DNA from 2 places in the Kocuria sp. ICS0012 genome. Region 1 is predicted to be linked to the other one. Evidence: riboswitches for the same ligand, from Rfam matches in the RefSeq annotation. Region 1 holds a riboswitch; the other holds the start of a gene.

Evidence for each region. Region 1 has a riboswitch for S-adenosylmethionine ahead of A5728_RS04950 (MetQ/NlpA family ABC transporter substrate-binding protein). Riboswitches for the same ligand answer to the same signal wherever they lie in the genome.
Region 2: linked by a shared signal. The riboswitch ahead of A5728_RS11430 (hypothetical protein) and the one ahead of A5728_RS04950 (MetQ/NlpA family ABC transporter substrate-binding protein) in region 1 are both predicted to bind S-adenosylmethionine.

The regions. Positions count from the first base shown of each region.
Region 1 is NZ_LZMM01000033.1:93,777-97,983, forward strand. Features, by position in the region: gene A5728_RS04940 (methionine ABC transporter permease) at 125-781, opposite strand; gene A5728_RS04945 (methionine ABC transporter ATP-binding protein) at 781-1,833, opposite strand; gene A5728_RS04950 (MetQ/NlpA family ABC transporter substrate-binding protein) at 1,830-2,714, opposite strand; SAM riboswitch class IV at 2,810-2,924, opposite strand; gene dxr (1-deoxy-D-xylulose-5-phosphate reductoisomerase) at 2,978-4,207, opposite strand, start outside.
Region 2 is NZ_LZMM01000071.1:41,215-45,421, reverse strand. Features, by position in the region: gene A5728_RS11440 (hypothetical protein) at 1-780, shown strand, start outside; gene A5728_RS11435 (BCCT family transporter) at 1,046-1,861, shown strand; gene A5728_RS11430 (hypothetical protein) at 1,976-2,254, opposite strand; SAM riboswitch class IV at 2,275-2,417, opposite strand; gene A5728_RS11425 (glycosyltransferase family 1 protein) at 2,529-3,692, opposite strand; gene A5728_RS11420 (DUF6350 family protein) at 3,811-4,207, shown strand, end outside.

The DNA.
Region 1 (4,207 bases):
ATGTTGCACTGTCCATTGTGCCCCACTCCTCCCACGTGCTACAGCCGCACGTGATGCGCCAAACACGACGCCGCCCCCGGAATGTTCCGGGGGCGGCGTCGCCATGGTACGGGGCGCGTGAGCGTCAGCGGCGCATGATCCTGCGCGCGAGCCAGTTGCCGAAGAACTGTACGAGCTGGACCAGGATGATGATCACGATCACCGCGGCCCACGTGACCTGGTCGTTGAAGCGTTGGTAGCCCAGGCGCAACGCGAAGTCACCCAGACCGCCGGCACCGATCGCACCGGCCATCGCGGACATGTCCGTGATGCCGATGACCAGGAACGTGTACCCCAGCACGAGCGGGCCGAGCGCCTCCGGAAGGATCACCGTGGTGATGATCTTCCAGCGCGAGACCCCCATGGACCGCGCGGCCTCGATCACCCCGGGATCCACCGTCATGAGGTTCTGCTCCACGATGCGGGCCACCGCGAACGTAGCGCCGATGGTCATGGTGAAGATCGCGGCGTTGGGGCCCAGGCGCGTGCCCACGACCGATTCCGTGACCTGACCCAGGGCGGCCAGCAGGATGATGAACGGGATGGGACGCACGAAGTTCACCAGGAGGTTCAGCGCGGTGAACAGTGGACCGTTCTCCAGGATGCTGCCCCGCCGGGTCACGTAGAGCCCCATGCCCACGGCCAGGCCGATGAGCCCGGCCAGCACGAGGGTCACGGAGACCATATACAGCGTCTGCCCGGTTGCGTCCAACAACTGCGGGCCCAGAGCAGACCACTCCATCACTCACTCACCTCCCGCACCGTGGTGACGGCGCGCAGACTCTCGACGGCGCGGTCCACGGACTCGTCCGAACCGGTCAGGGACAGCGTGAGCGTTCCGAAGGACTGTGACTGCAGGATGGAGATCCCCCCGAAGGCAATGTTGAAGCTGACACCGTCACGGGCGGCGTCCGAGAGCACGTCCCCGATCCGGTTCTGGTCGGTGACGTCCACCAGCACGAGCCGCCCGGGGTGTTCCCGGCGCAGCTTCTCGATCTCGTCCGCGCGCGGCACGGTGCGCGTGACCGAGGAGACGAACTTGCGCGTGGTCTGCGCCCGCGGGTGGGCGAAGACCTCCGCGGTGGTCCCGGTCTCCACCACCCGACCGCTGTCCATCACGGCCACGCGGTCCGCGGTGGCCCGCACCACGTCCATCTCGTGGGTGATCAACACGATGGTGATCCCCAGCTCACGGTTGACGCGCTTGAGCAGACCCAGGACCTCCTGGGTGGTCTCCGGGTCCAACGCCGAGGTGGACTCGTCCGCGAGCAGCAGTTCGGGATTGCTCGCGAGCGCGCGGGCGATCCCCACGCGCTGCTTCTGACCACCCGAGAGCTGCTCGGGGTAGTTCCCGGCGCGCTCGGTCAAGCCCACGAACTCCAACAGTTCCGCGACCCGCGCCTTGCGTTCCTCGGGCTTCCACCCGGCACGCTTGAGCGGGTACTCGATGTTGCCCGCCACGGTGCGTGACGTGAACAGGTTGAACTGCTGGAAGATCATCCCGATCTTGCGGCGGATGGGCGCCAGCTGGGACTCGCTGCGCCCGTCCACACGGTTACCGGCGACCTCGAGCGTCCCGGACGAGATCGGTTCCAGGCCGTTGATCAGCCGCACGAGGGTGGACTTGCCCGCCCCCGAGTAGCCGATCACCGCGAAGATCTCACCGCGGCGGATGTCCAGGTCCACGGAGTCCACCGCGGTCACGGTGCGCGGGCGGCGTTTGGACCCCGTGACGAAGACCTTGCTCACGTCCCGGAAACTGACCAGGGTGTCCGCCGTGGCGGACGGGCTCACTTGGTCTGCTCCTTGAGGTCCTGCGAGTAGCGGGCCAGCAAGTCCTTGAGCTCCTGCTGGTCCACCTTGGTGGGCACCGCGGTGCCCTTGGTCTCGGTCTTCTCCGCGTCCTGGACCTTGTCGTCGTAATAGAAGCTCGCGACCTTCTTCAGGGTCTCGTTGTCCGCGTTCGCCTCGGTCGCGGCGAAGAGGTTGTCGTACACCTTGGCACTGTCCGCGGTGGGATCGTCCTGAGCCAGCGCGGACTTGGGATCGATGTTCGCGCGGTCCAGGAAGTCGTTGTTGACCACGGAGGCGGCCACGGAGTCCATGGACAGCACGGTCTGCTCGGCGGACACCGGGCGGACCGTGACCTTGGACTTGGCGGTGTCGATGTCCTGCTCAGTGGGGGCGATCGTGTCCTTGGTGAACTCCACGAGACCCTGCTGGTGCAAGAGGTTCAGGGCGCGGGACAGGTTGATCGAGTCGTTCGGCACGGCGATCTCGTCACCCTGCTTGAAGTCACCCACGGATTTCACGCTCTTGGAGTACAGCCCCAGCGGGAAGATGGACGTGGAGCCCACGGGAGTGATGGTGTCCCCGGAGTTGTTGTTGTAATCGGCGAGGTACGCGATGTGCTGGAACCAGTTCATGTCGATGTCACCGCTCTTCAGAGCGGGGTTCGGCTGGCTGTAGTCACTGAAGTCCACGTACTCGACCGTGATGTCGTTGTCCGCGGCGACCTGCTTCAACGCGTCCTGCACAGGGGTCGAGCCCACGATCCCGACGGTGATCTTGCCGTCCGCGGCCGGGTCCGAGTTGTCGGAGCCGCCGCCGCACGCGGTGAGGGTGAGGCCCAGGGTGGTGGCCAACACGACGGGAATCAAACGCTTGGTTCGCATGATCATGCCTTTCCAGGGGTCTGTGACGGGGACTCGCGGGGCGAACAGTCCCCCCTGGATGAGGGCACAGGGACGGGTACGTGCTGATTTCCGGGGAACCGCACTTGCCGTGATCTGTTGCAACCGCGACCGGATGGTCATCTGGGGCACCCCGCTACGGGAGAGGGTTGCCGTCCGGCCAGCCAGAGCTACGCGCCGGATCTCGTCATCCACTCGGAATTTTAGCACGGCCCTGCCATGGGCCGGCGACCGCCGGAAGGGCCCTATGCCATCCCGGCGATACGTTCGTCCGCGCGGGCCCGGGCCCACTCCTCCGCCCCCAGGACGTCCTCGAGGGTGGGCCGCGTGACGCCGTCGTGATCCTCCAGCACACGCTCGACCATGTCCACGATCTGCATGAAGCCGAGCGCCCCGCGGTGGAACGCGTGCACGGCCTGCTCGTTGGCGGCGTTGAACACCGCGGGCCACGTCCCGCCGCGCGAACCCGCGTGCTTCATGAGCTCCACGGCGGGGAACGCCTGCGAATCGAGCGGTTCGAACGTCCACTGTGCGGCCCGGGTCCAGTCGCACCCCGCGGCGGCGCCGGTCACGCGGTGGGGCCAGCCGATTCCGAGCGCGATGGGCAGGCGCATGTCCGGCGGGGACGCCTGCGCCAGGGTGGATCCGTCCACGAACTCCACCATGGAGTGCACGACCGATTGCGGATGCACCGTGACGTCGATCCGGTCCAGGGGGACGTCGAACAGTAGGCTCGCCTCGAGCACCTCCAGTGCCTTGTTGACCATGGTCGCGGAGTTCGTGGTGACCATGACCCCCATGTCCCACGTGGGGTGCTGCAGGGCCTGTTCGGGTGTCACGCGCGTGAGCTGCTCGCGCGTCATGCCGCGGAACGGTCCGCCGGACGCCGTGAGCACGAGCCGGCGCACCTCGGAGGCCGTCCCGGAGCGCAGGGCCTGGGCGATCGCCGAGTGTTCGGAGTCCACGGGGATCAGCGCGTCCTGGAGGCCCGTGTCCGCCGCGGCGCGCAACACGAGCGGACCGCCCGCGATCAGGGACTCCTTGTTCGCGAGCGCCACCCGCCGACCCGCTCCCAGCGCCGCCAGGGTGGGTGCGAGCCCGATGCTCCCGGTGATCCCGTTCAGCACGAGGTCCGAACCCTCCCACTGCGCGATCCGGGTTGCAGCGTCCGGCCCATACAGGACCTCGGGTGCCGCCGACGACGCCGCGCGTGACCGGTCCGCAATCAGCTCACGCAACCGGGTGGCGTCGTCCGCCGTACCGCTCGTGCCCACCGCACGGACACCGAACGTCACGGCCTGCTGCGCGAGCAGCTCGAGGTGACCCGCGCCCGCGGCGAGCGCCACGACCTCGAAGGGCTCGTGGGTGGCATCCGAGACGGGCCGGCGCAGCCCCGCGGCCTCGGACACGACGTCGAGCGCCTGCGTCCCGATGGATCCCGTGGACCCCAGGATCACGAGGCGCCGGGGGGCCTG
Region 2 (4,207 bases), on a different contig from region 1:
GAGGAATGGTTCGTGGGTCACCTGCAGGCCCTCGGTTTCCTGGAGGTGATCCGGGACGAGAACTGGACGGTGCGCCGCTGGCAGGTGTGCTCCCCGGCCCTGACCCAGCTCGTGGACGGCTCCATCCTGCTCACGGGCGGGTGGAAGACCGACCAAGAGGACGCCGTGACGCAGGCGGTCGGGGCCCAGGGTGGTGAGGTCGTGGTGCTGTCCCCGGAGGACCACGCGACCACCATGCTCCAGGATGTGGACCTCGACGCGCTGAGCAAGCTGCTGCCCGAGGGGCTGTGCGACGTGGTCTACGACGCCGGGCCCGTCATGCTCGACACCCTGCCCCCGTTGTCCTCGGTCGTCGCCGGGCTGCCCCTGAAGGAGATGCAGTACAACGGGGTCGCGGAACGCTTCGTGCCCGCGGACGCCACGTGGGAGGCCACGGACGACCGCAACCAGGCGGGGCTGTACCGGATCAACCACCACCACAAGACGCGCTACGCCTACCGCACCGCGGAGGACGTGGTCTCGGGTCACGCCCGTCCCGTGTCCTCGGGGCTCGGCAAGCACCTCGCGGCGCGGGACACCGGCACGGCGTTGGTCAGCTACGATCCCGAGCTGCGGTTGCTCTCCGTGCCCATCGGTGCCGCCCTGCCGGGGCTGTACGCGCGCGCCACGGTGCTGTGCTCGGGGCTGCTGCCCCCGCTCGTGGACGAGGACTTCTCCCTGAACTACGGGGACGTCTCCGAGGAGTTCGCGAGCGCCCTCGTGGCCAAGCTGCTGGGCTGACAGTGCCGCCCCGGGCGAACGGGGGTGTGCTCGTGGGGCCGCGCGGCTGCATTCGGCTGCTGCGCGGCCCTCCCCTACAGTGAGGTGGCGTGCCATGACTAACGGCTGGTAGTAAGGCGCCTCAACCCCGGGTCGTCCGACGTCCGACCCGCATCCCCGACGTGACCACACACGATTCCTCGTCCATCCGTCACCCACGCCCGGGCTCGTCGCCCGTCGCGGATCCGCCCGCCCCGTCCGGGCCCCTCGCTCTGCGCCACCCCGGTTGCCCGTCAACTGGCGGGTCTTCGTGGCCGCGGCAACCCTGCTTGTCTCGCTGTCCGCCTGGGCCACGGAGGCACCCGAGCACGCCGACGCCGTGATCGGCGGCGTGGTCGCGTGGGTCGCCTCCCGGCTGGGGTGGTTCTACATCCTCACGGCCGCTCTCGCGATCGTGTTCGTGATCCTGGTCGCGGACAGCAGGCACGGCACGATCAAGATGGGCCCGGACCATGCGAAACCCCAGTTCAACCTGTTCACGGGGTGGGCCATGTACGCCCTGATGGGCATGGCATTCGGCTACTTCGCCTACCGCTTCGGCATGCCGCTGAGCATCCGCTCCGCTCTCTACCCCCTGATCGGGTGCCGGATCCACGGTGCCGCCGGCGACGCCGTGGACACCGCGGCGCTGCTGGGGACCATCTTCGGGGTGGCCACGTCCCTGGGGATCGGGGTGGTCCAGTTGAACTTCGGACTGCGCTACCTGTTCGCCGTCCCCGAAAACCTGGCGGTGCCGTCGGCACTGACCGCCCTGGGGATCCTCATGGCGGTGGCTTCGTGCGTCTTGGGCGTGGACAAGGGCATCCGGCGGCTTTCCGAGCTGAACATCATCCTGGCGATCGGGCTCATGCTGTACGTGCTCATCACCGGGCGCACGGCGTTCCTGCTGGATGCAATCGTCAAGGGCGTGAGCGGATTGCGCGTGGCAGACGCCTCGGTGATGCCCGAGCTCGTGACGGTGAACCCGAACATCACGGTCTTCATGAGCGGTGAACGCGCCGCCGAGCTGATCGCCCAGGACCGGGACACGACCGCCCACTGAGAACCGGGCGGGAGCGCAGAGAAGCGCTCGACACACGCGTGTGGCCCGGATCCGTTCGGACCCGGGCCGCACCGTTCGTGGAGTTCGCGGTCGCGGTGACCGTGTGCGCGTGGACTACGCGGGCATCGGCTCCAGCTTGTAGAAGGACACCCCGCCGGTCACCCGGGAGGCCCCGGGGACCAGGAGTCGGCTGTACTTGGCGCACCACTGGCCGCGCCCCCGTGTGTGCTGTGCGGCGAGTGCGACCTCACGGGCGTCGTCCGCGAAGTACTCGTGCTCGTGACCGTCCGATCCCGTGATGGACACCACGTGCCGGGCGGGGTCCGCCTGAACGGTGACGTCCACCCACTGTTCGCGGGTGTCGGGGTGGGATTTCTGGGTTGTCGTGTTCATGATGTCGGGCCTCTGATTTTTCCGGTCGCTTGCCGGAACCACACGTGTGGCCCCGGCCGCTTCGTCATCCAATCCACCCCTGAACCGAGGGTTGGCGTACGCCGAGTTGGAGCTCTGGGCGCGCGGTGACGTCCTTGTCGTTGCGCGGGCGCATCTCGTGAAGCTGCTTCGAGCCTATCCGTGGATTCGGGGGACCAGCCAGGCGCGGACCGAGAATGTCATCAAAACTTAACCAAGCTTCTGTTGAGTAACATCTGGCACCCGGCGGCGGTTCTCATGGGGTGCGCAGGTCGCTGCGGCGCGTGCCGCGCATCCGGGAGGTGACCGTGCGAGCGCGCTCGTAGTGGCCCAGCAACTGCTCGCACACAGCACCCCACGTGCGCTCCTGCACGCACTGGTGGGCGGTGCGCGCGAAGGCGAGGCGTTTGGCGTCGTCGCCCGCGAGGTCCCGGACGCGCTCGCGCAACCCGGCCAGGTCACCCGGGGCGTAGAGCCACCCGTTACGCGAGGAGTCCACGAGGTCCAGGGGACCGCCGCGGCCCACGGCCACCACTGGGACCCCCGAGGCCATGGCTTCCTGGATGGTCTGGCAGAACGTCTCGTGCTCACCGGGGTGCACGAACACGTCCAGCGACGCCATGGCCGTGGCGAGTTCGGTGCCCGTGAGGAAGCCCTCGAAGTGCGCGTTGGGCAATACCGAGCGCAGCGACTCCTTCCCGGGACCGGAACCGATGATCACGAGCCGGGTGTCCGGCAGGGCGTCGATCGCGGCGAGGTCCGCGACCTGCTTCTCGGGGGCCAACCGCCCCACGTATCCCACGAGTCGCTTGCCGCCGCCCACGCGCTCGCGCCACGCGTGATCGCGCAGCGCGGGACGGAACCGGCTCGTGTCCACTCCGCGGCGCCACATGTGCACCCGCTGGACGCCGTGCTCGTGGAGCTGGCTGATCGACGCCGTGGAGGGAGCGAGCGTGAGGGTCGCACTGTTGTGCATCGCACGCACGTGGGACCACATGGCGGTCTCCAGCACGGATGCACCGTAGCGTGCGGCGTAACCGGGCACGTCCGTCTGGTACACGGCCACGCACGGCAGACCCAAACCCTTGGCGGCCTGGATGGCCTGCCACCCGAGCACGAACGGGGACGCCACGTGCACCACGTCCGGGGCGAAGCGGGCCAGGATGCGCTGCATGCGACTCACGGTGCAGCTCGCCACGCGGACCTCGGGATAGCCCGCGAGCGGCAGGGACGGGATGCGCTCGATCCGCACGCCGTCCACGTGGTCCACCGAGCCCAGGAACAGGGTCTTCTCGTAGGAGGGGGCGATCACCATGGCCTCGTGCCCGTGATCCCGCAGGTGTTCCAGGACGCGGATCACCGAATGAGTGACACCGTTGACGTGGGGGAGGAACTGTTCGGCCACCAATGCAATTCTCACGGTTCCCACTGTGGGCCCGGCGCCTCACGGGGGAGTCACCCGGGGGTGGCCCGCAGGTGAAGTCCGGGCTAACTTCGCTGCCCGTGGTGCGCGGGTGAACGTGAAAAGATGTCCGGTGATGAAACTTCCCTCACTGCCCGGCGTGGTCTCGGGCGTACGCGACCGCTTCACGTCGCACGGTTCGTCCCCCGTGCGCGCCGCCGACGTGCCCCGCCCCGAACCGGACGACTCCCCGGGACTGCCCATGCCGCTCGCGCTGCAGGGCGTGATCGAGCTGCTCGCGGTGGCCTTGGTGGGCCTGTTGCTGGGCACCGTGCTCCTGGGTGCGGTATGGGCTGCGGGGGGCTTCGCGACCCTGGGCGCGGGCGGGAGCCTGCAGCTCGCCGGTCAGGTCTGGTTGCTCGCGCACTGCGTGCCCCTCACGATCCAAGCCATCCAGGGCCTGTCGCTGGACGGTGGCGGGACGGTCACGCTCGTGCCTCTAGGGCTCACGCTGATCCCGTTCGGCCTCGCGG